Regions from separate parts of the Streptomyces sp. NBC_01433 genome, predicted to be linked through region 2. Evidence: riboswitches for the same ligand, from Rfam matches in the RefSeq annotation. Region 2 holds a riboswitch; each other region holds the start of a gene.
The links. A riboswitch is a leader RNA that binds a small molecule or an ion and turns the genes downstream of it on or off. The one in region 2 is predicted to bind thiamine pyrophosphate.
Positions count from the first base shown of each region.

Region 1 (9,430 bases), 2.1 Mb from region 2:
TACGAGCAGGGAGACGCACACCAGCAGGGCGCTCGCCGCGAGCAGCAGGACGGCGAGCGTCCGGCCGCCCGGCACGTAGGTGGCGAGCAGATGGCCCGGCAGCGGGCTGGCCGCGGCGGACACCGCGTCGGTGAGGCCGAGCGGGAAGGCGACGACATGGGTCTGGAAGGCGCCGGGATCGCGGAGGGCCGCCGGAAGGACGAGCGCGACGGCGGTGACCACCGCGACGGCCCCGCACCGAAGAGCGGCGAACGGCCCCGCTCCCGGTGCCCGCCGCGCAACGGGTTCCTGGCGCGTGACGGGTATCCGCCGCGTGGCGCCTGCCGGGCGCATGACGGGTTCCCGGTGCGCACCCGGTTCCCGGCGCATCACCGCCAGGAGCACCACGGCGACGGGCAGGGCGGGCCAGGCCGTCCATTTGAGGGCGGCGGCCAGGCCGAGCACCAGCCCGGCCCGCCCGGCCCTGCCCCGCCCCGCCTGCGCGAGCCCGAGACACATCAGCCCCGCGACGGGCAGGTCGACACCCCCGACGGCGAGCGGCAGGGCGACCAGCGGACAGGCGGCGAGCCATCCCACGTACGGCCACCGCCCCCGCCCCGCAGGGAGGGCGAGCGCGAACGCGCCGATGAAGGCGGCGCCCATCCACAGTCGGGGATCGGTGGCCGGTGACGCCCCGAACAGCGCTTGCGGCAGACCGAAGACCGCCATGCCGGGGAGGTACGGGTTGAAGTCCCCCACCGCCGTGGGCAGCGCACTGTACGGGGTGCCCTCCGACAGCAGGAGACCCGCCGAGCGAGCGACGACCTCGACCTCCAACTGTGCGCGGCCCAGGACGAGAAGCACCAGCAACGGCAGGACCGCGGAGCCGGTCGCGGCCACCGCGCCGACCGTCCGGACGCCGCGTCCGCGGGCGCGCAACCAGGCCGCGGTCAGGTACCCGGCCGCGCTCGTCACTCCCCAGACGCGGTGGGGGGTGAGCGTGGAGAAGGCCGCGAGCCCCAGGGCCGCGACGGCACAGAACGTCCACCACCCGGGACGGGCGCACACCCCGATCCCGGCACGTCCCCAACGCCGCGTACGGACATGGCTCTGCCTCCGGACATGGTTCTGGCTACGGACATGGCTCCGCGGCCGAACACGGCTCCGTGCACCGGACCGGCCCTGGTCAACCCCCGTGAAGAATGCTGCTGCGCCCATGAATCCGAGGCTAGGAACGGCCTGCTCACCGGGCGTCACACCACCATCCGGTCTTCGGACTCAACCCGTGGCATGAGACGGAGCGGGGATTTCCACCCGTGCTCCGATGCGTCTTCATCCGGTGGTGCCGAAGAATCACCGTATGAGCCGCACGACCCCCGCCGCCCCGGCCCCGCGTCCGCCCACGGCCCGCGCCCCTTCCCCGCGGGTACGGCAGCGTGCCCGGGACCGGGTTCGGCAGCGGGTGCGCCGCTGGTCGGCGGCGCCCGCGTACCCCTGGCTGACCGGAGCCGCTCTGACTCTCTTCGCGCTGGGGGAGCTGGCCGTCGTGCCGGGCTCGGCCATCACCTCCTTCGGCGTGCTGGTCTGCACGGCGTCGCTGATGTGGCGCGGTTCCCGGCCCGCTGTCGGCCTCCTGACGGTCGGTGCGGCGCTGCTCAGTTTCGCGACCGACGGCAACATGGCGTACGCGACGGTGGCCGGTGCGCTGATCGGCTGCTACACCCTGGGGCGGCACCGTGTGCAGCATCCGGCGCTGCTCGTGCTCGGCGGGGCGCTGGCCTCGCTCACCGTCAATCTCGTCCACATCGACCGCTGGGCGCGGGCCGGCTCCCCGGGGCTGCCCGCGCTCCAGGGCAGCGATCGCTTCAGCCTCGGGCTGTACGCCGAGACGATGGCGCTGACGGTGGCGATCCTGGGGGCGGTCAGCATGGGGGACGCGGTCCGGGCCCGCGAGGAGACACGGCACGAGCGGGCCGCCGCCCAGTCCCGGCTGCTGGCGATGGAGCGGCGCCAGGCGGCCGAGGCGGAACGGGCTGCCATCGCCCGGGAGTTGCATGACATGGTCGCCCACTCGGTCTCGATGATCGCGGTGCAGGCCGAGAGCGCGACGTACACGACGCCGGATCTCTCCCCGCAGGCCCGCGACGCCTTTCAGCAGATCGCCGGGACGGCCCGGTCCTCGATGACGGAGCTGCGCAGGCTGCTGGGAGTGCTGCGGACGGAAAAGGCGACCGCCGCGCTGACCGCGCCGCAGCCGTCGCTGGCCGGCATCGGCGAGCTGCTGGAACAGCACCGCGCGGTGGGTGAAACGGCCGAACTGCACATCAGCGGCGAGGCGATACCGCTGCCCGCCTCCTGGGAGCTGTCGGCGTACCGGATCGCGCAGGAAGCCCTGACGAACGCCCGCCGTCACGCGCCGGGGGCCCACGCGGTCGTGGAGATCGGCTACCGGCCGGGCCTGCTGACGGTCCGGGTCAGTGACAACGGACCGGGCCCCGTCCCGGCCACGGCCGACGGCGGCAACGGAGGCAGCGACAAAGGAGGCCACGGCCATGGTTTGGTGGGCATGGGCGAGCGGGCCGCCCTGCTCGGCGGCCGGTTCACCACCGGCCGGGGTCCGGCCGGTGGCTTTCTCGTGGAGGCGGAACTGCCGTGGTGATCCGAGTGCTGGTGGCCGACGACCAGGCGGTCGTACGGACCGCCTTCTCCAATCTGCTGAGCACGCAGGAGGACATCGAGGTGGTGGGCGAGGCCGAGGACGGGGAGCAGGCCGTCCGGGGCGCCGCCGAACACCGGCCCGATCTGGTGCTGCTGGACATCCGCATGCCCCGGCTGAACGGCATCGAGGCGGCCCGTGAGATCGTCGCCGCCTCGGAAGGTGCCACCAGAGCGCTGATGCTGACGACATTCGGCCTGGACGAGTATGTGTACGACGCACTGGCCGCGGGGGCGAGCGGCTTCCTGCTGAAGGACGCGACCTTCCCCGAACTGCTCCATGCGGTACGGGTGGTGGCCGACGGGCATGCGTTGCTCGCCCCCGAGATCACCGGACGGCTGATCGCGGAGTTCACCCGGCAGCGGGTCAGCGCTCCCCCGGTCCGCGACGTCGATGGCCTCACGGCCCGCGAGGCCGAAGTGCTCGTCCTGATCGCGCAGGGTCTGTCGAACAGGGACATCGCCGACCGGCTCACCATCACGGACCACACGGTCAAGACCCATATCAACCGGCTGTTCACGAAGATGGAACTGCGGGACCGGGCACAGGCGGTGATCCTGGCTTACGAACTGGGCCTGGTCGTCGCCGGTACGGGCCCCGCGTGACGCCGCCCCTGCCGCAGGGCATCAGCCCGTCACCCCGCCCGGGCCAGGACCACCGTCTCCGCCGCGTCGAAACCGACGCCCACGACCGCGCCCTCCGGCGGGGTGTCCCGCAGCGCGCACTCCGCCTCCAGCTCCGGTCCGTTGTCGGGCCGCAGCCGCACCGCGACATGGTTCCCCCGGAACGTCCGCACCCCGACCGTGCAGCGCAACCCGTCCTCCGGCACGACTATCCGTACCCCGGCGGGACGGACCAGCAGGTCACACCGGCCCTGGGGCGACCCCTCGGGCACCGGCACCTTGCCCCACGCCGTGTCGGCGGCCGTGCCGGTCACCGTCGCGTCCACCACGTTGTCGAAGCCCAGGAACCGGGCGACGAACGCGGAGGCGGGCCGCTGCCAGACCTCCAACGGCGTACCCACCTGGGCGATCCGGCCGTCCCGCATGACGACGACCCGGTCGGCGAGCGCGAAAGCCTCGCCCTGGTCATGGGTGACGGCCAGCACCGTCGTGCCCAAGCGGCCGAACAGCGTGCGCAGTTCGACGACGAGGCGTTCGCGCAGACTGCGGTCCAACTGGCCCAGCGGCTCGTCCAGCATCAGCAGCTTCGGGCGCGGGGCGAGCGCGCGGGCGAGGGCGACGCGCTGCTGCTCACCGCCGGACAGTGCGGCGACCGCACGCCGCTCCGCGCCGGGCAGGCCCACCAGATCAAGGAGTTCCCCCACCTCGCGGTCCGTCTCGGCGCGACCGGACCCATGCATCCGCAGCCCGAAGCCCACATTGGCGCCGACGTCCCGGTGCGGGAACAGCTGGTGGTCCTGGAACATCAGCCCGAGCCCGCGCCGGTGCACGGGTACCCCCGCCTGGTCGGCCCCGTCCAGCAGCACCCTGCCGCCGTCCATCGCCTGCAACCCGGCGACGACCCGCAGCAGGGTGGACTTCCCGCTGCCGCTCGGCCCGAGCACACACACGATCTCGTGGTCGGCGACCTCCAGATCCACGGCGTCCAGGGCGGCCCTCTTCCCGAACCGGACCGTGGCGGCTTCCAGCCTCAGCATGCGCAGAACTCCCCAGCCATCACTCAGAACTCCCCGGATCGATCGGTGCGGATGCGTTCGAGGAGCAGCAGCGACACCGCGCACACGAGCATCAGAATGGTGCTGAGGGCCATCGCCTGCCCGTAGTTCAGTTCTCCGGACCGCCCCAGCAGCCGCGCCACGGCGACCGGCAGCGTCGGGTTGTCGGGCCGCGCGATGAACACGGTCGCCCCGAATTCGCCGAGCGACACCGCGAAGGCGAAGCCCGCCGCGACCAGCACAGCCCTGCGCACCAGGGGCAGATCGACCTCGCGCCAGGCCCGCAGCGGAGAGGCACCGAGCACAGCCGCCGCCTCGCGCAGCCGTCCGTCCACCGCACGCAGCACCGGCAGCATGGTCCGTACGACGAAGGGGACGCCCACCAGCGCCTGGGCCAGCGGCACCAGGATCCAGGAGGTCCGCAGGTCGAGCGGTGGCTTGTCCAGGGTGATCAGGAATCCGAAGCCGACGGTGACGGCGGACACCCCGAGCGGCAGCATCAGCAACGCGTCGAAGCCTCGCACCAGCCGCCCCGCCCGCCGGGTCAGCGCCGCCGCGGCCAGCCCTCCGACGACCAGGGCGATGGCGGTCGCGACGAGCGCGTACTGAAGGGAGTTCCCGATCGCCTCGAGCGGGGCGACCAGGAAGGTGGAGCCGCTCGCCCCGGCGGACTGGAGCGCCCGGTAGTAGCCGAAGCCGTAGCCGCCGGGCCCGTCGAACGAGCGCTCCACCAGCACTCCGAGCGGGAGCAGGATCAGCAGCAGGACGGTCAGCAGTACCCCGCCGAGCAGCGCCCGCTGTCCGGCGCCGTGCGGACGGCGGGCGGTCTGCGCGGGGTCGACGAGCTTCAGCGCGGTCTCGCGGCGCCGCACCGTCCAGGCGTGCACGCCGAGGATCGCGCCGACCGCCGCGAACTGCACCAGGGTCAGCACGGCGGCCGTCGGCAGATCGAGCAGTTGCGCGGTCTGCCGGTAGATCTCCACCTCCAGGGTGGAGTAGGCGGGACCACCGAGGATCTGTACGACGCCGAAGGAGGTGAAGGTGAACAGGAAGACCATCAGCGCGGCGGCTGCGACGGCGGGCGCCAGCGCGGGCAGCGTCACCCGCCGCCAGGCGGCGAACCGTCCGGCTCCGAGCACCCGCGCGGCCTCCTCCTGCCGCGGGTCGAGCTGCGACCAGAGCCCTCCGACGGTCCGCACGACCACCGCGTAGTTGAAGAAGACATGGGCCAGCAGGATCGCCCACACGGTGGTGTCGAGCCGGACGCCCCACAGTTCGTCCAGGAATCCGCCGCGTCCCAGCAGTGCCAGGAACGCCGTACCGACGACCACGGTCGGCAGGACGAACGGCACCGTGACGACCGCCCGCAGCAGTTGCTTTCCGGGGAAGTCGAAGCGGGCGAACACATAGGCGCCGGGCAGTGCGATGAGCAGGGTGAGCGCGGTCGAGGCGAATGCCTGCCAGGTGGTGAACCAGAGGACGTCCAGGATGTCCGGCCGGGCCAGCACCTCGCCGATCCGGCCGAACTGCCAAGTGCCCCCGGCCTTCAGCCCGCGGCCGACGATCGCGGCCACGGGGTAGGCGAAGAACACCGCGAAGAACGCGACGGGCACGGCCATCAGACCGAGCCGCACCGCGTTCCCGCGACGGGCTCCGCGGGGCCCTCCACCGCTCTGCCGAACCTCCGAGGACCCGGCCCCGGCCGACTTGGCTACTTCACGACGAGCGAGTGCCACGACTGGACCCACTGCTCACGGTTCTCGGCGATCTTCTCCGGCGCCAGGGTGGCCGGCTTGTCGGCGGTCGCGCCGAACTTCGTGAAGAGCTCCGGAAGCTTCGCGTCCTTCGCCACCGGGTTCACGAACATGTTCAGCGGCATGTCCTCCTGGAACGTCTTGCTGATCAGGAAGTCCAGCAGCGCCTTGCCGCCCGCCTCGTTCTTCGCCCCGGTCAGCAGCCCGGCGAACTCGATCTGCCGGAAGCAGGTCCCGGCGGCGACGCCGGTCGGTGCCTCGGCCGGCTGCGGCTTCGCGTACAGCACCTCGACCGGCGGGCTGGAGGCGTAGGAGACGACGAGCGGCCGGTCCGCCTTGGTCTTCTTTCCGCCCGCGGAGCCGGAGAACTCCTCGTTGTACGCCTGCTCCCAGCCGTCGACGACCTTGACCCCGTTGTTCTTCAGCTTCTTCCAGTAGTCCTGGTAGCCGTCCTCGCCGTGGGAGGCGATGGTTCCGAGGAGGAAGCCGAGGCCGGGTGAGGAGGTCGCGGCGTTCTCGGTGACGAGGAGGTTCTTGTACGCGGGCTTCAGCAGGTCGTCGAAGGACCGCGGCGGCGCGAGCTTCTTGTCGGCGAAGTACTTCTTGTCGTAGTTGACGCAGATGTCGCCGGTGTCGACCGGTGTGACCCGGTGCTTGTCGTCCAGCCGGGTGTCGGCCGCGACCCGGTCCAGGCCCTTCGCCTCGTACGGCGTGAACAGGCCGTTGTCGAGGGCGCGGGAGAGCAGGGTGTTGTCGACGCCGAAGAAGACATCGCCACGCGGAGAGCCCTTGGTCAAAATCTCCTGGTTGAGCGCGGCACCGGCGTCGCCGCTCTTCAGCACCTCGACCGTGTAGCCGGACTCCTTGGTGAACTCCTTGAGCACGGAGTCGGAGGCGTTGAAGGAGTCGTGGCTGACCAGGGTCACGGTCCTGGAGCCGGAACTCTTCGTACCACCGGACCCCGCGCCCGCGTCGTCGGAACTGCCGCAGCCCGCGAGCGCGGTGACGCCGAGGGCCGCGGCGAGAGCCGTCGCCGCGTACTTCGTGGTGGTGTTCATGTGATTCCTCCTGGAGTGACCAGGAAGAGACGCGGCCCTGCCCGCGCCGGAACGAACCGGAAGCGGGCAGGGCGCAACAGCTTGAGTAATGACCGAACTTCCTACCCGGAATGACCCGGGCGAGGTTCAGAGGGTCTGCGGCCAACCTGTCCTTGGTGCCGCACTCTCAGCGCTGTGGCGCTCCCCTGTCGGAATATGAAGTTGATTTCGGTCCCAGGCTACACGGGCGTTTTCCGGCCTCAGCGCTCGGAGGCGGCCAGCTGCCCGCAGGCCCCGTCGATCTCCTGACCCCGGGTGTCACGCACGGTCACCGGTACGCCATGGGCGGCGATGGCCTCGACGAAGGCCTTCTCGTCCTCGGGCCGCGAGGCGGTCCACTTGGAGCCGGGCGTCGGGTTCAGCGGGATCAGGTTGACGTGCACCCGCTTGCCCTTGAGAAGCCGGCCGAGCAGGTCACCCCGCCATGCCTGGTCGTTGATGTCACGGATCAGCGCGTACTCGATGGAGATGCGGCGGCCGGACTTCTCGGCGTACTCCCACGAGGCGTCCAGCACCTCGCGGACCTTCCAGCGGGTGTTCACCGGGACGAGGGTGTCGCGCAGCTCGTCGTCCGGGGCGTGCAGCGACACGGCGAGACGGCACTTGAAGCCCTCGTCGGCGAAGCGCAGCATGGCCGGAACCAGACCCACGGTCGAGACGGTGATCCCGCGCTGCGAGAGCCCGAGGCCGTCCGGCTCGGGGTCGGTCAGCCGACGGATCGCGCCGACGACCCGCTTGTAGTTGGCCAGCGGCTCGCCCATGCCCATGAAGACGATGTTGGAGAGCCTGGCGGGGCCACCCGGAACATCGCCGTCGCGCAGCGCCCGCATGCCGTCCACGATCTGGTGCACGATCTCGGCGGTCGACAGATTGCGGTCGAGCCCGGCCTGCCCGGTCGCGCAGAACGGGCAGTTCATCCCGCAGCCGGCCTGCGAGGAGATGCACATCGTCACGCGCTCGGGATAGCGCATCAGAACGGACTCGACGAGCGTCCCGTCGTGCAGCTTCCACAGCGTCTTACGGGTGGTGTCGTCGTCGCAGCTGATGTGCCGGACCACGGTCATCAGATCGGGGAACATCGCCTCGGCGAGCCTGTCCCGCGACGCGGCGGGAATGTTGGTCCACTCCGCCGGGTCGTGCGCGTACCGCGCGAAGTAGTGCTGCGAGAGCTGCTGGGCGCGGAACGGCTTCTCGCCGATCGCGGCGACTGCTTCCTTGCGCTCTGCGGGCGTGAGGTCGGCGAGGTGCCGCGGCGGCTTCTTGGCTCCGCGGGGCGCGACGAAAGTGAGTTCTCCGGGCTTAGGCATGGTTCATCCAGTGTCGCAGACAGACGGGTGAGGGCCCGCCGCCCTGTGGACAACGGACCCTCACTCGTAGAAATCGCAGGTCGGACGGCATCTGTACGCGTCAGCTCGGCCGGACCGGTGGACCTCGGTGGCTCAGCCTGATCCGACGAACAGCACCAGCAGCAGCCACACCACCGGCGCGGTCGGCAGCAGCGAGTCCAGCCGGTCCATGATGCCGCCGTGGCCGGGCAGCAGCGTGCCCATGTCCTTGATGCCCAGGTCACGCTTGATCATGGATTCGCCCAGGTCACCGAGGGTGGCACTGGCGGCGACCGCGAGACCCAGCAGCAGCCCCTGCCACCAGGAACCGCCGTCGATCAGGAACTCCATGCACAGCGCACCGGCGGCCATCGCGAAGGCGACCGCCCCGAGCAGGCCCTCGCGGGTCTTTCCGGGGCTGATACGTGGTGCGAGCTTGTGCTTGCCGAATCGCCAGCCCACGGCGTACGCGCCGGTGTCGCTGACCACGGTGAGCAGCAGGAAGGTGAGGACCCGCTGCGGCCCGTCGTCCGCCGTCAGGAGCATCGCGACGAACGTGGCCAGGAACGGTACGTAGAACGCGGCGAAGACCCCTGCGGTGACGTCCTTGAGGTAGCCCTCCGGCGGCTGCGTCATCCGCCAGACCAGCACCGCGAGGGCGGTCAGCGCCATGGCGACCCAGGCACCCTCCGCACCACGCGCATAGCCGGCGACGACCATGGCGGCCCCGCCGACGGCGAGCGGCACGAGGGGAGCCTTGATGCCCTTGCGCTCCTCCAGCCGGGAGGTGAGCTCCCAGAGGCCGACGACGACGGCGAGCACGATCACGCCGACGAAAACAGCCTTCACGATGAAGAGCGAGGCGACGATGACGGCGCCGA
Region 1 is NZ_JAPEPM010000001.1:270,991-280,420, forward strand. It holds gene OG413_RS01090 (hypothetical protein) at 1-1,047, opposite strand, end outside; gene OG413_RS01095 (sensor histidine kinase) at 1,340-2,638, shown strand; gene OG413_RS01100 (response regulator transcription factor) at 2,632-3,300, shown strand; gene OG413_RS01105 (ABC transporter ATP-binding protein) at 3,330-4,355, opposite strand; gene OG413_RS01110 (iron ABC transporter permease) at 4,379-5,992, opposite strand; gene OG413_RS01115 (thiamine ABC transporter substrate binding subunit) at 6,085-7,185, opposite strand; TPP riboswitch at 7,266-7,382, opposite strand; gene rlmN (23S rRNA (adenine(2503)-C(2))-methyltransferase RlmN) at 7,425-8,531, opposite strand; gene OG413_RS01125 (phosphatidate cytidylyltransferase) at 8,664-9,430, opposite strand, start outside.
Region 1: another riboswitch for thiamine pyrophosphate. It lies ahead of OG413_RS01115 (thiamine ABC transporter substrate binding subunit); the one in region 2 lies ahead of thiC (phosphomethylpyrimidine synthase ThiC).

Region 2 (9,430 bases):
CCGTACGCCTTGGAGAAGGTCCTCAGCACCGCCACGTTGGGCCGGTCCCGGTAGATCTCGATGCCGTCCGGCACCTCGACGTCACGGACGAACTCCCGGTACGCCTCGTCGAGCACCACCAGGACATCGCCCGGCACCCGGTCCAGGAACCGCTCCAGCTCGGCCCTGCGCACGGCGGTGCCGGTCGGGTTGTTCGGGTTGCAGACGAAGATCATCCGGGTCCGGTCGGTGATCGCGTCCGCCATCGCGTCGAGATCGTGCACCTCGCCGTCGGTCAGCGGCACCTTCACCGAGGTCGCCCCGCTGACCTGGGTGATGATCGGGTACGCCTCGAAGGAACGCCAGGCATAGATGACCTCGTCGCCGGGGCCCGAGGTGGCCTGGAGCAGCTGCTGGGCCACGCCGACCGATCCGGTGCCGGTGGCCAGGTGCGCGAGGGGCACACCGAAGCGGTCGGCCAGCTCGTTCATCAGAGCGGTACACGCCATGTCCGGGTACCGGTTGAAGTCCGCGGCGGCGGCCAGCGTGGACTCCAGCACTCCGGGCAGCGGCGGATACGGGTTCTCGTTGGAGGACAGCTTGAAGGCGACCGGTCCATCGGCGGCGGCCGGCTTGCCCGGCACATAGGCAGGCACACCGTCCAGCTCGGCACGCAGCTTGGGGCTCGTCTCGCTCACCGCAGGTCCTCCTAGGTCATCCGCACGCATCAATACTGCTCACCTTATGAGGATTGGGCCCTGCTGCGAATGGCGGGAGCGAGGAATCGTTTCAGGGGGGAGCGTTTCTCTGTCCCGACGCACGCCGGTGGCTCACTCCGTGGCGCGCGTCCCCCGAAGTGGTGAGTTGAGACCTCTTCGAAACATCGAACATTTAGTAGGCCCACGCCGTTCGACACATGACACACTGAGGCTCAGGCGACCAACCCCCTTTGCTTTCAAGGCGTTTGGTCGATAGTGACCATGCAGAAACGTGCCTGTCAACGTGTGCATATGCGACCGGCCTGACCACCCCTCCGAGCCCTACTATCGGCTCGCCATGACAGCAGCAGGGAAGCACCAGGTGAGCCGGACGGAGACCCCCCGGCGCAACGGCCGGCCGGGACGGGCGGGTATCCGTGACGTGGCCGCCGCGGCCGGAGTCTCGATCACGACCGTCTCCGACGCGCTCAACGGCAAGGGCAGGCTCCCGGACGCCACCCGCCGCCATGTCCGCGAGGTCGCAGAGCGCCTGGGCTACCGCCCGTCCGCCGCGGCCCGAACCCTCCGTACCGGCAGGTCCGGCCTGATCGGCCTGACCGTGACCACCTACGGGAATGAACCTTTCACCTTCACCGAATTCGCGTACTTCGCGGAGATGGCCAGAGCCGCGACCTCCGCGGCCCTCGACCGCGGATACGCCCTCGTCATCCTCCCCGCCACCTCCCGCCACGACGTCTGGTCGAACGTCGCTCTCGACGGCACCGTCGTCATCGACCCCTCCGACCAGGACCCGGTCGTCACCGAACTCGTACGCCAGGGCCTGCCTGTCGTCTCGGACGGCCGCCCGGCCGGGACGCTTCCGGTCACCGCCTGGGTCGACAACGACCACCGGGCCGCCGTGCTCGACCTCCTCGACCACCTCGCCGCCGCCGGGGCGCGCCGTATCGGCCTGCTGACCGGCACCACCACCGACACGTACACCCGGCTGTCGACCACCGCGTATCTCCACTGGTGCGAGCGGGTGGGCCAGGACCCGGTCTACGAGTCCTACCCGGCCCACGACCCCTGCGCGGGCGCGGTCGCCGCCGACCGCCTCCTCGCCCGCCCGGACCGCCCCGACGCCGTCTACGGGCTCTTCGACCCCAACGGGACCGATCTGCTGGCGGCCGCCCGCCGCTACGGCCTGCGGGTCCCTGAGGACCTGCTGCTGGTCTGCTGCAGCGAGTCCACCGTGTACGCGAGCACCGAGCCGCCCATCACGACGCTCTCGCTCAAGCCGCACCGCATCGGCACAGCCGTCGTCCAGCTCCTCATCGACGCCATCGAGGGCGTCGAACACGACGGTCCGGTGGAGCAGGTGATACCGACGGAGCTCATCGTCCGGACCTCCTCGCAACGGCGTCCGCCCCGCACCACCGTCAGCCCGCCACGATCCCCGAGCGGGGACTGATCGTATTATTCCGGACCAATTGGCCGGTGAACCGTGCGTGCGCCCGGATTCACCACCCCTGGTGCGTCACACAGCACGATCCGCATTCCTATGATGGGCGCACGACACCGCGGACCACCTCTACCAGGCACGGCCCGTCAGGTGTACGGCGGCGCGACGGTGGTGGAGGGGTCGATGACTCAGGGGGCCGGTCAGGAACCCGTGGTGCGGACGGCGACGTTGCGCGACTTCCGCGTACCGCCGTATGCGCAGACGCCCGTGCCTCGGCACCCACCGCACCCGGGCAACGCCATGCCCGGCGACGAGCCGCCGGCGGGCTACACGCCCACCGAACGCGACCTTCCCGTCATCAATCGCGGCGACACGGTCCAGGTGCGGACCGCCCCGGACCCGCAGGCCGTTCCCGGTACGGAGCGCGGCCCGCTGTACGTCGTGGGTGACGTCCACGGCTATCTGGACGAGCTGCTGGCCGCCCTCGCCGAACAGGGCCTCGTCGACGCCGACGGCAACTGGACCGCGGGCAACGCCCGGCTGTGGTTCCTCGGCGACTTCACGGACCGCGGCCCGGACGGCATCGGCGTCATCGACCTCGTCATGCGCCTCTCCGCCGAGGCGGCGGCCGCGGGTGGCTACTGCAAGGCCCTCATGGGAAACCACGAGCTGTTGCTGATCGGCGCCAAGCGGTTCGCCGACACTCCGGTCAACTCCGGAGCCGGCACCGCCACCTTCCAGGCCGCCTGGCTGCTCAACGGCGGCCAGAAGACGGACATGGAGCGGCTCCAGGACGTCCACCTCCAGTGGATGTCCCGGCTCGACGCGGTCGTCGAGGAGGACGGGCACCTGCTGATGCACTCCGACACGACGGCGTACCTCGACTACGGGTCCACCATCGAGGACGTCAACGACACGGTGCACGCCATTCTCACGCGTAACGACGCCGATGAGTGCTGGGACCTCTTCCGCAAGCTCACCAAGCGGTTCGCCTTCCGCGACGAGGGCGGCTCGCAGGCGGCGCGCGAGCTGATGGCGACCTACGGCGGACAGCGCGTCGTCCATGGTCACAGCCCCATTCCGTATCTGCTCGGCGAAGTCGGTTCGGAGGACGGCGAGAACGGTGCGGGGCCCGTGGTGAACGGTCCGCATGTGTACGCGGACGGGCTCGCCATCGCCATGGACGGCGGAGTGACCATGGCCGGAAAGCTGTTGGTCGTCCAACTCCCCCTGCATGACTGAGGGCTGTCGGGGAAGACGCATCCACGACCTGACCCCGCCGATCACCGGGCCCAATTACGGAAAGCCCCTGTCACCCCGTGCCGTGAGCGCTCTACCATCGGCGTATCAGTAGCAGGCTCTCCTCCGTTTCCGCCCGATCGCCCGGCCAACGCGGGTCATCAGGCCCTACGGAGCATCGGGGGATGCATATGAATAGCGCTCCGCACCTGCTGGCCGAGGACCGCCCCGAGTACGAGCGGATCCTCGGTGACGCACTGCGTCATGCTCACGAACGCCCGGATCTGGACGGCGTCGGAGACCATCTCAACACGGAACAGCTGCGCACCATGGCGCTGAACGCCACGGACCTGATCACCGCGGCCGCCGCCACGGAGTACGAGCACTACGTGCGCGCCCGCGGCGAGCTGCGTACGCCCACGGGTGCGGCGGACCAGGACGAGGATCAGGAACCGGACCTCGGTAGACCGCTGGGCGGGACGGACCGGACGGGCGGCATAGGCGCGGCCGTCACGGTCCTGGCACCGGTCCTGGCGGGGACGGCCGCCCTGATCTTCCTGCTGGTCGGCTACGTACTGAAGGCCGTCAGCCCGTCGCTCGCCTTCGCCGGCACCATGGTCACGGCCGGGTGGTTCTTCGGGGCCTTCGCCGCGGTGGCCAGCCTCGTCGCCGCCACGGGGCTGCTGACCACCGCGCTCCGCAACGGTGCGTCCTCGCTGTCCGCCGAGAACGAGGAGCAGGAGCTCCCGGAAGAGGTCGCGCGGGCCAGGGAGGCTTGGCGCCATGCCCTGCTGGAGCGCGGCATCCTGCCGTTCCTGCGGGACGCCCTGGCCGATCCGACCGCCGGTCCCGCCGCGCGGACCCCGCACCCCTCCCCCAACCGCATCCCGAAGATCGGCTACAGCAGGCCGGACTTCTCCGGCCCGGAGGACGGCCCCTCGGCGGGCCCGCGGCCGACCTTCACCAGCCCCGACTTCACGAGCCCGGACTTCGGCGGCCCCGAACACCAGCCGGACTGACGGCCACGCGCGCATCAGGCCACCTGTGCCCGCCCCGCCTGTGCCCACCCCGCGCACGCCCGCGCGGACACGGCAAAGGCCGGGGCAGCTCACGCTGCACCCGGCCCGTGCGGTGCTCCGGCCCGTAACGGGACCGGAGCGGTGAATCAGACGCCCTGCGGAGCCAGCTTCGGGTTGGCACCGTACTCGTTCGACTCGTACTTGCCCTCGGTGGCCAGGAAGACCAGCAGGATGATGCCGCCGACCAGCGGGATGAGCGAGATCAGGATCCACCAGCCCGAACGGCCGGTGTCGTGCAGCCGGCGCACGACGACCGCGATCGAGGGCACGATGACCGCGACGAGGTAGATGTAGTACGGGATCTGCGTGCCTATCACCCCGCCGATGACCATCAGGATCACGGCAGCGATGAAGTTGAAGAGCACGAACATCCAGTACTCCTTGCGGCGTGCGCGACCGCTGAAGCCTGCGTAGTTCTTGAGTACGTCCAGGTACCAGTTCATGGTGATTCCCTCCCCGGGCCCCCCGTGCGAGGGCTCACATTTTTCAGCCAGGCATGCCGGAAAGTAAGGCACAGATAAGGACGCGGTCAAGCGCAGGCGGGCCGGGGGCGAAACGTACATCCAGCTGCAGCTCTACCGTGTCCATACCGTCGCTCAACCACTACGGAATACACGGCAAATGGGCCTTGTGTGGCCGAAACAGCCTGTTACGGACAGTTGTTGGGATCTCCGGTGCCGGGATACGGCGTCGCCCCGGGCGCAGAGGCTCCCGGGGCGACACCGCCAAGTCCCTCCTGGCATCGCGGAATTCCGCATGCCCCGGCCCCCTCCCGTAGGACGGAGACCGGGGCTCCGGTCAGTCCGCGATCGGCAGATAGACCCGGTTGCCCGAGGCCGCGAACTCCTTCGACTTCTCCGCCATGCCCGTCTCGATCTCCGCCCGCGACCCGCCGTGCTCACGCCGGATGTCCTGGGAGATCTTCATCGAGCAGAATTTCGGCCCGCACATCGAACAGAAATGCGCCGTCTTCGCCGGTTCGGCAGGCAGCGTCTCGTCGTGGAACTCCCGTGCCGTGACCGGGTCCAGAGCCAGATTGAACTGGTCCTCCCAGCGGAACTCGAACCGCGCGTCCGACAGCGCGTCGTCCCAGTCCTGCGCTCCCGGGTGCCCCTTGGCGAGGTCCGCCGCATGGGCCGCGATCTTGTAGGTGATCACGCCGGTCTTCACGTCGTCCCGGTTGGGCAGCCCCAGGTGCTCCTTGGGCGTGACGTAACAGAGCATCGCCGTCCCCCACCAGGCGATCATCGCCGCGCCGATGCCGGAGGTGATGTGGTCGTACGCCGGAGCGACATCGGTGGTCAGCGGGCCGAGCGTGTAGAACGGCGCCTCCTCGCAGATCTCCTGCTGGAGGTCGATGTTCTCCTTGATCTTGTGCATCGGGACATGGCCCGGTCCCTCGATCATCGTCTGGACGCCGAACCGCTTGGCGATCGTGTTCAGCTCGCCCAGCGTGCGCAGTTCGGCGAACTGCGCCTCGTCGTTGGCGTCGGCGATCGACCCGGGGCGCAGACCGTCGCCCAGCGAGTACGTCACGTCGTACGTCGCCAGGATCTCGCAGAGTTCCTCGAAGTGGTCGTACAGGAACGACTCCTTGTGGTGCGCGAGGCACCAGGCGGCCATGATCGAACCGCCGCGGGAGACGATGCCGGTCTTGCGACGGGCCGTCAGCGGCACGTACGGCAGGCGCACACCGGCGTGCACCGTCATGTAGTCGACGCCCTGCTCGGCCTGCTCGATGACCGTGTCCTTGTAGATCTCCCAGGTCAGCTCCTCCGCCCTGCCGTCGACCTTTTCGAGGGCCTGATAGAGGGGAACGGTGCCGATCGGCACCGGGGAGTTGCGAAGTACCCACTCACGGGTGGTGTGAATGTTGCGCCCGGTGGAGAGGTCCATGACCGTATCGGCACCCCATTTGGTCGCCCAGGTCATCTTGTCCACCTCCTCCTCGATGGAGGAGGTGACCGCGGAGTTGCCGATGTTGGCGTTGACCTTCACCAGGAACCGCTTGCCGATGATCATCGGCTCGATCTCCGGGTGGTTGACGTTCGCGGGCAGCACGGCCCGGCCTGCGGCGATCTCCTCGCGCACGACCTCGGGCCCGACGTTCTCGCGGATCGCGACGTACTCCATCTCGGGCGTGATCTCGCCCCGTCGGGCGTACGCGAGCTGGGTGACGGGGCGCCCGTCCCGGCTGCGGCGCGGCTGGCGCGGGCGGCCGGGGAAGACGGCGTCGAGGTTGCGCAGCCCGCCGCGCGGCGAGGTGTGCTTGAGCCCGTCGTCCTCGGGGCGGCCCGGACGGCCCGCGTACTCCTCGGTGTCGCCGCGGGCGATGATCCAGTTCTCCCGCAGCGGTGCGAGCCCGCGGCGGACATCGGTGTCGATGGAGGGATCGGTGTACGGCCCCGACGTGTCGTACAGCGTCACGTCGTCGCCGTTGGTGAGGTGCACCTGACGGACCGGCACCCGGAGGTCCGGGCGCGAGCCCTGGACGTATCCCTTGTGCCAGCCGATGGACTTCCCGGCCTCGTCGTTCGGTGCGTCCTGACCCTGCTGCGCATTCCGCGCATCGCGGTCATTCTGCTTCGAGGCAGGCGTGCGTGCGTCCGATGTGGTCATGAGACCTACTCCCTACGCCGGCATTACCCGGTAACAGGTTCGGCGGTCGACGCAGCATGTCCCGTACGGAGTACGGAGGTCAGCGCCCTCTCAGCCCGGTGCTCCGAGCTCCCGCGTGTGCAAAGGTGCCACCACGCTAGCGTCCTTTCTGGCGAGCTGACCAGAGGGCCCCTCCCGTTCTTGCGATGATCGCCCCGTGACATCCCCCCAAAGCGACCCCGCACCCCAGGACCACGCCCACGGCCACTCGCACAGTCACGGCCCCGCCGCGCCCGTCTCGAAGCATCTGCGCAAGGTGATCGCGGCCGTGCTGATCCCCTTCGCCGCCGCGGTCGTCGTCGGTCTGCTGGCCTTCTGGCCCGGCGGCGCCCCGGCACACGAGCGCACGGGCGTGGGCTTCGACCGGCAGACTCAGCAGGGCAAGGTGGTCCGGGTCGACAAGGTCGACTGCAAGGACGTCAACGCCGCCCAGGTGCCGGCGACCGGTGACACCTCCACGCCGTCCGGGCGCGAGGCGGTCAACGAACAGTCCGGGCTGTGCGAGAAGGCCACGATCGAGGTGATCACGGGAAAGGACAAGGGCCGCACGTTCGTCGAGGTCGTCCAGCCCGACGCGCCCCGGCAACTGCGGAAGGGACAGGGCGTGGTCGTGGCGTACGCGCCCGACGCCCCCCACGACCTCCAGTACTCGGTCACCGATGTGGACCGCACGGTCCCGATGGCTCTGCTGGCCGGGATCTTCGCCCTCGCGGTCGTCGTCGTGGGCAGGCTGCGCGGAGTGATGGCACTGGTGGCGCTCGCCGTGTCGTTCGCCCTGTTGACCCTCTTCATCCTGCCGGCGATCCTTGAGGGCTCGAATCCCCTGGTCGTCGCGGTGATCGGGGCCAGCGCCATCATGCTGGTCGCCCTCTACCTGTGCCACGGGCTGACGGCCCGTACGTCCGTCGCGGTCATCGGCACACTGATCTCACTGCTGCTGATCGGGCTGCTCGGCTCGCTCTTCATCGGCTGGGCGAGCCTGAGCGGCAACACCGACGACAACACCGGTCTCATCCACGGGCTGTACCCGGACATCGACATGAGCGGCCTGCTGCTGGCCGGCGTCATCATCGGCTCGCTCGGAGTGCTCGACGATGTGACCGTCACCCAGACCTCGGCGGTCTGGGAACTCCATCAGGCGAACCCGACGATGGGTTGGCGGGGGCTGTACCGGGCAGGTATCAGAATCGGACGGGATCACATCGCCTCGGTCGTCAACACCCTGGTGCTCGCCTACGCGGGCGCGGCGCTGCCGCTGCTGCTGCTCTTCTCGATCGCCCAGAGCAGCGTGGGAACGGTGGCCAACAGCGAACTGGTGGCTGTGGAGATCGTCCGTACGCTGGTCGGTTCGATCGGACTGGTCGCCTCGGTTCCGGTGACCACGGTGCTCGCCGCTCTGGTCGTCTCCGCGGACCGCACAGGGCTCGGCGCGGAAGCCGGAGCTCCTGCACCCGTACGGACCGGGAGGGGCCGTCGTCGCAAGGCATAACCGCGAACGACCGGCAGACAACCCGTTCGGCCGACACTCTGTTGCTCTACAGCCGACGCCTCGCCTCTTCAGCAGGCGCCGTGCTTCTCTCTTCAGCCGGCGTTCTGCTCCTCGGCGAGGATCCGGCCGAGTGCCTCTTCAAGGTTTCCGTCAAAGTCACCCAGCGTGTGCTCCTGACCCAGCGGCACCAGCTTGTCCGTCCGGTCGAGGAACGCGACGAGAGGCGCCGTGCCGGCCCGGAACAGCGCGCGATCCGCGCCGACCTGAAGCCGGATGTGCACATCGCTCAGTCCTTCGGGCTCGGTCGGCCCGATGTGCACATCGCCGTCGCCACTGGGGCTATTGAGACCGTCCAGAAGCAGCTCGCGGCCGAATGCCCAGGTCACAGGGGCATCGCCGGGCAGGTGGAAGGTCATCCGGATCGCATACGGATCGCTGACCTCGTACCGGAGCTCCACCGGAATTCGGAACGAGAGCTCCTCGGAGACGAGGAAGCTCATCATGACCTCTGCTTGAACCGACTCACGCATCGTTCAACCCCGCAGTAGATGAAACTGGCCAGGAATGATCCCCCATGGCCCTATTGACGCCATCGTGGTGCACGCGATAGCAGATCACAAGGAGTGATTTTTCAGATACTGATAGAGAACACGAACGAACGCAAGAGGCTCGCCACTTCGCCACGTAGTTGTTCGACTGCGGGGAGCAACCGATCTTCCTGGTCAAGGGGTATAGAAATGGCCACTGCGGCGATCGTGCTACCTGCGGTGATCGGGATGGCGGCACAGACCGTACCCAGTGCGTACTCCTGTCGCTCAATGACAGG
Region 2 is NZ_JAPEPM010000001.1:2,335,149-2,344,578, forward strand. It holds gene hisC (histidinol-phosphate transaminase) at 1-677, opposite strand, end outside; gene OG413_RS10545 (LacI family DNA-binding transcriptional regulator) at 1,036-2,148, shown strand; gene OG413_RS10550 (metallophosphoesterase) at 2,323-3,381, shown strand; gene OG413_RS10555 (hypothetical protein) at 3,564-4,397, shown strand; gene OG413_RS10560 (DUF805 domain-containing protein) at 4,544-4,900, opposite strand; gene thiC (phosphomethylpyrimidine synthase ThiC) at 5,256-7,076, opposite strand; TPP riboswitch at 7,069-7,201, opposite strand; gene OG413_RS10570 (YibE/F family protein) at 7,273-8,604, shown strand; gene OG413_RS10575 (SsgA family sporulation/cell division regulator) at 8,697-9,134, opposite strand; gene OG413_RS10580 (helix-turn-helix domain-containing protein) at 9,236-9,430, opposite strand, start outside.

Region 3 (9,430 bases), 2.5 Mb from region 2:
AGCCCCTCGGCGTCGGGCACCTTCACGATCTCCGGGCCGCGCGAGACGACCAGCTTCACCGAGCCGTTGCCCCGTATGCGCTCGCCCGACGCGGGGTCGCTGTCGATCACAGCGCCGCGCTTCACCGTGTCGCTGTACGCCTTCTCGACGCCCTTCAGATCCAGGCCGGCGTCCGAGAGCCGCTGCTCGGCGGTCTTCTGGGACTGGCCCAGGAGGGAGGGGACGCGGGTGAACTGCCCGGAGTTGATGTACCAGACGCCCGCGCCGACCCCCAGGACCAGCACCAGCGCGGTGAGCGCCGCGAACAGCAACCGGTGCGGGCCGCCGAACGGTCCCCGCCGCCGCGGCCGGTCCGGCCCAGGGGGTGCGGGCGGCGGCATCTCCAGCCGGCTCGTGTGGTGGGCGGTGCCCTGGTCCACTGGCAGGGTCCGCGGGATCACGCTCGTACGGTCCTCGCCGGCGTCGTGGGCCGTTGTCAGCGCCTGCGGCGGTACGGCGTCCAGCTGCTCGTCGGTGAGCCCGGCGCGGGCCTCCCGGGCCTCGGCGAGCAGCACGACCGCGTCGTGCGGGCGGACCTCGGCGTTGCGGGCGGTCGCGCTCGCCACCAGGCCGTCCAGCGCGACGGGGAGCCCGGGGACGACGGCCGACGGGGCCGGGACGTCCTCGTTGAGATGCCGGTAGATGACCTGGGCCGCGGTGTCGCCGGTGTGCGGCTTGGCGCCGGTGAGCATCTCGTACAGCACGACACCGCAGGCGTACACATCGGCACGGGTGTCGGCCGTGCCGTGCTCGATCTGCTCCGGGGCGAGATACGACACGGTGCCCAGGAGCGAACCGGTGGTGTCGGTGACGGTGCCCACGGCCCGTACGAGACCGAAGTCGGCGACCTTGACCCGGCCGTCGTCCCCGATCAGGACGTTCTCCGGCTTCATGTCGCGGTGCACGAAGCCCGCCCGGTGCGCGGCGCCGAGCGCGGCCAGCACCGGCTCCAGGATGTCCAGCGCGGCCCGTGGCTGCAGGGCTCCGCGCTCGCGCAGTACGTCGCGCAGCGTGCACCCCGCGACGTACTCCATCGCGAGATAGACGTACGCGCCCTGGGCGCCCTGGTCGAAGACCGCGACGACATTGGGGTGCGCGAGCCGGGCCACCGACTTGGCCTCGCGGATGAAGCGCTCGACGAACGAGGCGTCGGTCGCGAGCGCCGGGTGCATCACCTTGAGGGCGAGCACCCGGTCGAGGCGGGTGTCCACGGCCCGGTAGACCGTGGCCATGCCGCCGACGGCGATGCGCGCCTCGACGCGATACCGGCCGTCGAGCAGCTGCCCGACGAGCGGGTCCTGGAGGGTCGTATCCACCCGATGAGTCTACGAGCCGCCACGGACAGGACGGACGGGCCGGGGCGGTCCCGGAGCGGTACTGCAGCCGATCCGTGACAGGGACACGCTCATGGCCGGGGTGCGGTGCGGGACGTCAGAACGCCGGGTGCTCCGGGTCCAGGAGGTCCAGCACCGCCCGGCCCGCCACCGGGGACGATGCCTCGGCGAAGTGGCGGCGCGGGATCCGGCCCGCCCGGTACGCCAGCCGTCCACCGTCCACCGCGTGCCGCATCGCGGCCGCCATCAGCTCCGGCTCCTGCGCCCGGGTCACCGCGGAGGCCAGCATTACCGCGGCGCACCCCAGCTCCATCGCCTGCGCCGCGTCCGACGCCGTCCCCGCCCCGGCGTCCAGGATCACCGGCACCCCGGCCCGCTCGACGATCAGCTGGAAGTTGTGCGGATTGCGGATGCCGAGCCCGGAGCCGATGGGGGAGCCCAGCGGCATGATCGCCGCGCACCCCACGTCCTCCAGTTTCCGGGCCAGTACGGGGTCGTCGTTGGTGTACGGCAGGACCGTGAACCCGTCGTCGACCAGGATCTCGGCCGCGTCCAGCAGCTCGACCGGGTCGGGCAGCAGCGTCCGCTCGTCGGCCACCACCTCCAGCTTGATCCAGTCCGTGCCCAGTGCCTCCCGGGCCAGCCGGGCGGTCAGGACGGCCTCGCCCGCGGTGAAGCAGCCCGCGGTGTTCGGCAGCACCCGGATGGCGAGCTTCTCCAGGACGGAGAGCACCGAGCCCCGCACGGTCGGGTCGAGCCGGCGCATCGCGACGGTGGTCATCTCGGTGCCGGAGGCGACCAGGGAGCGTTCCAGGACATCGAGGCTCGGAGCGCCGCCGGTGCCCATGATCAGCCGGGAGGTGAAGGAGGCGCCGCCGAGGGCGAAGAGGTCGTCGGACATGGTCAGCCCCCCTGCACGGCGGTCAGGACCTCGACCCGGTCGCCGTCGCCGAGCGCGGTGAGGGACCACTGGCCGCGCGGGACGACGCTCTCGTTGACGGCGGCGGCGACCCCGGAGTGCGCGGATGTCAGGCTCGCGACGAGGACGTCCAGCGCGGTACCGGCGGGGAGGACGCGGCGTTCCCCGTTCACGGAAACCGAAACGGAGGCCGGAACGGCGGCCGGTCCGGAGCCCGTTCCGGAAGCCGGGCCGGAGGCCGAATCGGTGACCGGCGCGGGTGCGGCGACCGGACCGGGCGCGGAAGAGGGCACAGGGGCGGAATCGGGCTGGGTCATGCGGGCTGCTCCTGAGGTACGGGGGCGGCGGCGGTGGGCGTGAAACGGCTCGGCGCGAAGGGGCGGGCCACCTCGGGCAGCTCGCCGGAGGTCAGCACGTCCGCCATCGCGTCGCCGGTGACGGGGGTCAGCAGCACCCCGTTGCGGTGGTGGCCGGTGGCGAGCAGGAGGCCGGGCAGCGCGGTGGGGCCCAGCAGCGGTGCGTTGTCGGGGGAGGCGGGGCGCAGGCCCGCCCGGGTCTCGGTGAGGGGCAGTTCGGTGATGCCGGGCACCAGTTCGTGCGCGTCGCGCAGCAGCTCGTACACCCCGCCGGCCGTGACGGTGGTGTCCCAGCCCATCTCCTCACTGGTGGCGCCGACGACCAGTTCGCCGTTCTCGCGCGGGACGAGATAGAGATGGCTGCCGCGCACCACGGCGCGCACGGTCCGGCTGAGGAAGGGGGCGTACGCGGGTGGCACGGTCAGCCGCAGTACCTGGCCCTTGACCGGGCGGACCGGTGGTACGGCCTCTTCGGGCACGCCCGCGAGCCGGCCGCTGAGACTGCCCGCGGCGAGCACGACCTGGTCGGCGGCGAGCTCCGTACCGTCGGCCAGCACGGCTCCGACGGCCCGCCCGCCCGTGACCGTCAGCCGCTCGGCCCAGCCCCGGCTCAGGACCACCCCGGCCCGCTCGCAGGCGGTCAGGAGCGCCGAGGCGAGCCGCCGGGGGTCCACCTGGTGATCGCCGTCCACGCGCAGCCCGCCGCGGACCCCGGGTGCCAGCATCGGTTCCAGGCGACGGCACTCGCGTCCGCTGAGCCACTCGGACTCCAGCCCCGAACGCTGTTGCAGGGCGTGCAGTTCGCGCAGATGGGCGCGGTCGTCGGAGTCCAGCGCGACGGCGAGCGTGCCGCAGGCGCGGAAGCCGATGTCCTGTCCGCTCGCGGCGGACAGCTCGGCGGCGAACTCCGGATAGCGCGCGGCGGAGGCGACGTTGAGACCGAGCAGCAGCTGTTCGCCGTAGTGGAGTTCGGTGACGGCGGCCAGCATTCCGGCCGCGACCCGGGCGGCCCCGCCCCCCGGTGCGGGGTCGGCCACCGTCGTCCGCAGTCCGCGCTGCGCCGCCCGCCAGGCGGTCACCAGACCGATGATCCCGCCCCCGATGACGAGGACGTCGGATCCATTTCCGTTCGTGGAAGAACGCATGGGCGTCCAGCCCCTCCCTTCGCCGGCATGACCCGGATCAGGTTCGTACGGTCGGAGGCCGTCCAGCCTCCCTCTCAGCCCGGTACGTCCGGGCTCCCGCGAGTGTTTTACGTCTGCCACCCTAAACCCAGTCGCCCACGCCCAGTAAGGGAGCAACCGCCATGGCCCGTTCGCTCGACGGCCTCGTCCTCTCGCCGGTCGCCGACCAGGCCCCCGGCCAGGTCGGCACCCGCACCCGCTTCACGTACCACGAGCGGGACGGCCGGATCTGGGCCGAGTACGAGGGCGGTGACGTGGTGCGCGGCCATCTCGTCGGCACCCGGTCCGCGGACACGCTCGATTTCCGGTACGTCCAGCTGAAGCAGGACGGAACGACCTCCTCCGGGCACTGCCTGTCCACGGTCGGCGCATGCCCGGACGGCCGGGTGCGGCTGGACGAACGGTGGGAGTGGGAGTCCCAGGAGGGCAGCGGGACGAGCGTGGTGGAGGAGCTCATTTCCTGACGGTCCGTCAGGTGTTTATGGTGTACGGGTGAGCGAGCAGACGGAACAACAGTCAGCGCGGCAGTCGGCGCGCCGTGTCGTGATCGTCGGAGCGGGCATGGCGGGCGTGCAGACCGCCGTCGCCCTGCGCGAACGGGGCTTCACCGGACCGGTGACCCTGGTCGGCGCCGAACCGCACCAGCCCTACGACCGGCCACCGCTGTCCAAGGCCGTCCTGCTCGGCGAGGCCGAGAACTCCGCCTTCGACATCGACTTCGAGGCGCTGGACATCACCCTGCGCCTGGGCGTGGACGTGAGTGGCCTGCGCTCCGGCGCACATGAGCTGGACACACCGGACGGCCCCGTTCCGTACGACGTCCTGGTCATCGCCACCGGGGCCGAACCCGTGCGGCTGCCCGGCTCCGAGGGCGTGCGGGGCGTGCACCTGCTGCGCACCCTCGACGACGCCGCCCGGCTGCGGCCCGTCCTGGAACGGCAGCACGACGTGGTGGTCGTCGGGGCGGGATGGATCGGCGCCGAGTTCGCCACCGCGGCCCGCACCGCGGGCTGCGCGGTCACCGTCGTCGAGGCCGCCGAACGCCCCCTCGCGGGCGCCCTGCCCGCCGAGGTCGCCGCCCCCATGGCCGGCTGGTACGCCGAGAGCGGCGCCGAACTCCTCACCGGCGCCCGGGTCTCCCGCGTCGAACCGGGCACCGTCACCCTGGCGGACGGCCGGGTGCTCCCGGCCGGTGCGGTGGTCGTCGGGATCGGCGCCCGGCCCGCCACCGGCTGGCTGGCCGGCTCCGGCATCGCGCTCGGCCCGGACGGCTCGGTCACCGCCGACAGCGCGCTGCGCACCTCGCTGCCCGATGTGTACGCGGTCGGCGACTGCGCCTCCTTCCCGTCCGCCCGCTACGGCGCACGCCTGCTGGTCCACCACTGGGACAACGCCCTCCAGGGCCCCAGGACCGTCGCCGCGGACATCGCGGCACTCGACGGCGACGGCCGTCCCGGCGTGTACGACCCCGTGCCGTACTTCTGGTCCGAGCAGTTCGGCCGCTTCGTGCAGTACGCGGGCCACCACGCCCACGCCGACGCCCTCCTGTGGCGCGGCGACCCGGCCGATCCCGCCTGGTCGGTGTGCTGGCTGCGCGACGGCGCGCTCGTGGCGGTCCTCGCCGTCGGCCGTCCCCGCGATCTGGCGCAGGGGCGCAAGCTCATCGAATCGGGGGCGGCACTCGACCCGGCGCGGGTGGCGGACCCCTCCGTACCGCTGAAGTCGACGGCTCTGTGAGCCGGGCCCGACCCCCGTACGGTCGGGCCCGGCTTCCGGCTGTCGGTCCCAGATGGCACGCTTGTCCTCGTGACCGAGATTGACGCAAAGATCGATGCTCTAGTACCTGCCTGGCTCCACCTTCCCGACATCGCGGAACTGCTCGACATCCAGGTGACGCGGGTGCGGCAGCTGGTCAAGGAAGGCCAGCTCATCGCCGTACGACGCGGTGAGAACCGGACGCTCCAGGTGCCTGCCGCCTTCATCGACGGCGACAAGGTCGTCAAGGGCCTCGCCGGGACCCTGACGCTCCTGAGGGACGACGGCTTCTCCGACCAGGAGATGCTGGACTGGCTCTTCACTCCCGACCCGAGCCTGCCCGGCACCCCCGCGCAGGCTCTGAGCGAGAATCGCGGTACGGAGGTGAAGCGCCGCGCCCAGGCGCTCGCCCTCTGACCGAGACAACCACCTGCGGGGTACGGGCCGTCCCGCACGGCCCGTACGCCCGCCGTACCGACGGGGGATTTTCGCCATGCCCACGCCTCGCGAGCTGCTGTCCGACGCCCGGCTCTACCTGTGCACGGACGCCCGCAGGCGACAGGGTGACCTTCCCGCTTTCCTCGATGCCGTGCTCCCGGCGGGCGTGGACATCGTCCAGCTGCGCGACAAGGGCATGGAGGCGGCGGAGGAGCTGGAACACCTCGCGGTGTTCGCCGACGCCTGCGAGCGTCACGGCAAGCTCCTCGCCGTGAACGACCGCGCCGACGTCGCCCATGCCATCGGTGCGGACGTGCTGCACCTGGGCCAGGGTGACCTGCCGGTGCCCGCCGCTCGCGCGATCATCGGCGCCGACGTGGTGACCGGCCGCTCCACGCATGCCGAGTCCGAGGTCGACGCGGCCGTCGCCGAGGCGGGCGTGGACTACTTCTGCACCGGCCCCTGCTGGCCCACCCCCACCAAGCCCGGCCGGCACGCCCCCGGGCTCGGACTCGTGCGCTACGCTGCCTCGCTCGACCAGCCGCGCCCCTGGTTCGCCATCGGCGGGATCGACGAGGGCAATCTGGACGAGGTGCTGGACGCGGGTGCCCGCAGGGTCGTCGTCGTCCGGGCGATCACCGAGGCCGCCGACCCGGCCGCGGCCACCGCCGCACTCGCGCGGCGGGTGCGGGCACGCTCCGTCTGATCTGAGGGCATGTCCGCGTGATGCCGCCTGATGCCCGTGCGATGTCGGGCGATGTCCGCGTGACGCCCGCGTGATGTCCGAGGGGTGGACAACAATCAGGCCAATCGAGACAAAAAACGCAGGCCCGGTTGGGCGACCGCCGAGCCCTGGTTAACCTCGCAGTATGGCCCTTGGCACACCTTCCACCAGGACAGACCGTGCACGCACCGTGCGTGACCTGCTCGCGACCGGCACGACCTCGTATTCCTTCGAATTCTGGGCGCCCAAGACCGAGAAGGGTGAGCGGAACCTCTGGAACGCGCTGCGCCGGGTCGAGGCGGTGCGCCCGAGCTTCGTCTCGGTGACGTACGGCGCCGGCGGCTCCACCCGCTCGGGGACGGTCAGGGCGACGCAGCAGATCGCCGCCGACTCCACGCTCACCCCGGTCGCCCACCTCACCGCGGTCAACCACTCCGTCGCGGAACTGCGCAACATGGTCGGGCAGTACGCCGACGCCGGAATCAGGAACATCCTCGCGGTGCGGGGCGACCCGCCCGGCGACCCGATGGGCGAGTGGGTCGAGCACGGGCAGGGCGTGCGGTACGCCGCCGACCTCGTCCGGCTCATCAAGGAATCCGGCGACTTCTGTGTCGGCGTCGCCGCCTTTCCCGAAATGCACCCGCGGTCGACCGACTGGGAGACCGACATCGGGCATTTCGTGGACAAGTGCCGCGCCGGAGCCGATTATGCGATCACTCAGATGTTCTTCAATCCGGATGACTATCTCCGGATGCGTGACCGCGTGGTCGCGGCGGGTTGCGACACCCCGATCATTCCCGAGGTCATGCCCCTCACCAGCGTGAAACAGTTGGAAAGGTTTGCGCAGCTCAGCAACGCGACCCTCCCCGCGTCGTTGAAAGAACGCATCCTCGCCGTCAAGGACGATCCAGCCGCTGTACGCTCCATTGGCATCGAGTTCGCAACGAAGTTCTGCGCGAAGCTGCTGTCCGAAGGCGTGCCCGGACTTCACTTCATCACGCTCAACAACTCGACGGCAACGCTCGAAATCTACGAGAATCTCGGACTGCACAAGCAGTCGTGACCGGCCGTACCCGCCACCAACCGGGGCGGTGGCCGTAGGAGGGGGCGGGCGTGGGCTGGACGGTCCTCTACATCGCATTCGGCTTTGTGGCGTTGTGGCTGCTGGGCGAGGTGCTGCTGCAGTACAAGGCACGGCTGCGCTGGCGGCTCCTCGCCTTCGGCGGGTTCCTCACCGTGGTCATCGGTGTGCTGATCGCGTCCGTGCCGGTCATCGTGGTCGGGGCGATCGCCTTCGCCACCGGCCAGACCTATGTGACCCTCTCCTTCCGGCGGGGCTTCTCGACCGGCTGGGCCATCGGGGGCAGCCCCGGCGAGAGCCGCCGTCGCCGTGGCGGCGGTGAGCGGGCGGCCACCAAGGAGCCCACGCTGCAGGTCTCGGACCTGGAGTACGAGCAGCCCCTCGCGGAGACCGCGGCCGCGCCCGCCGCATCCGTCTACGAGCCGCAGCCGCTGCCCGACGACACCGGGCAGTACGGCGTCTACACCGACAACACGTACGCCGGGAACGGCCAGCAGGGCGACGGCAACGGCAACGGCCCCGGCTCCGGCCACCCCGAGCAGCACGGGGCCGAACCGCAGCCGCAGTACGGCGCGTACACCCCCTACGGCGACTACGACCGGCCCGCCGCCCAGGACACCTACGCCGGGCAGTACGACTACGGCACGGGCCAGCAGCAGAGCTACGCGGCCTACTCCGACCCGTACATCGGCACCGGCCCCGCAGGCGGATCCGCGCCCTACGCCTCGTACGACAGCTACGGCAACAACTACGACAGCTTCGGGGGGCAGCAGCAGTACGCCGACCCCTACCCGCAGCAGTACGACAGCCCGGAGACCCCGCCCGGGGGCGTCTGGGTCCCGCAGCAGCGCGACGCCGGGCAGTTCCCGCCGATGCCGCCGGAACAGCCCGTGCGGCCCGCTCCGTACGGCAACGGCAATGGCAACGGCAATGACACCGGCCAGAGCGAGCCGTACCGCTACTGAGCACGGCTGTCGGCACGGCGGCCGGGGCGCGCCCGGCCGCCTCCGGCCGCCGTGCCGTTCGCCCGGCCGTCGTTCGCTCCGTTCGCTTCGTTCAGTCGTTCAGCGGGAGCCGCGGAAGTCGTCGCCCTCCACGATGAGTCCGGCGACGAGCGTCCCCGACATTCCGGCATGCGCCAGCCCGCCACCCGGATGCGACCAGCCGCCCGCCAGATACAGTCCCGGCAGCCGGGTGCGGTTCGCCGGACGCAGATACGCGCCCCCGGCCCCGGCCAGTGCGGGCGCGGGCACCGAACCCCCCTCGGCTCCCGTCTCGGCGGCGGTCTCGACCGGCGTACGCACCTCCCTGTGCAGGATCCGCTCCCGCAGACCCGGAACGGCCTCCACGGCCGACGAGATCAGCGTGTCGGCATACCGCTCGCGCAGCGCCGCGTCCGTCCAGTCGACCGGGCCCTGCGGAGCCACCGTCGCCGTCAGCGTCACCGCCTCGTGCGCCTCGTCCGGGCGGGTCGAGGGATCGTCGGGACGCAGCACCGTGACCGTGGGCCGCTCGGCGACCCGGCCCCGGAACACCGCGTCGAGCTCCGCCGCCCCGTCCGCCGCGTGCACCACGGTCCGGTGCACGGCATCGGCCTCCC
Region 3 is NZ_JAPEPM010000001.1:4,814,563-4,823,992, forward strand. It holds gene pknB (Stk1 family PASTA domain-containing Ser/Thr kinase) at 1-1,355, opposite strand, end outside; gene OG413_RS21675 (thiazole synthase) at 1,471-2,274, opposite strand; gene thiS (sulfur carrier protein ThiS) at 2,277-2,465, opposite strand; gene thiO (glycine oxidase ThiO) at 2,606-3,793, opposite strand; TPP riboswitch at 3,791-3,903, opposite strand; gene OG413_RS21690 (hypothetical protein) at 3,955-4,296, shown strand; gene OG413_RS21695 (NAD(P)/FAD-dependent oxidoreductase) at 4,325-5,569, shown strand; gene OG413_RS21700 (Rv2175c family DNA-binding protein) at 5,639-6,004, shown strand; gene thiE (thiamine phosphate synthase) at 6,081-6,731, shown strand; gene metF (methylenetetrahydrofolate reductase [NAD(P)H]) at 6,895-7,812, shown strand; gene OG413_RS21715 (hypothetical protein) at 7,863-8,795, shown strand; gene OG413_RS21720 (NAD(P)/FAD-dependent oxidoreductase) at 8,895-9,430, opposite strand, start outside.
Region 3: another riboswitch for thiamine pyrophosphate. It lies ahead of thiO (glycine oxidase ThiO); the one in region 2 lies ahead of thiC (phosphomethylpyrimidine synthase ThiC).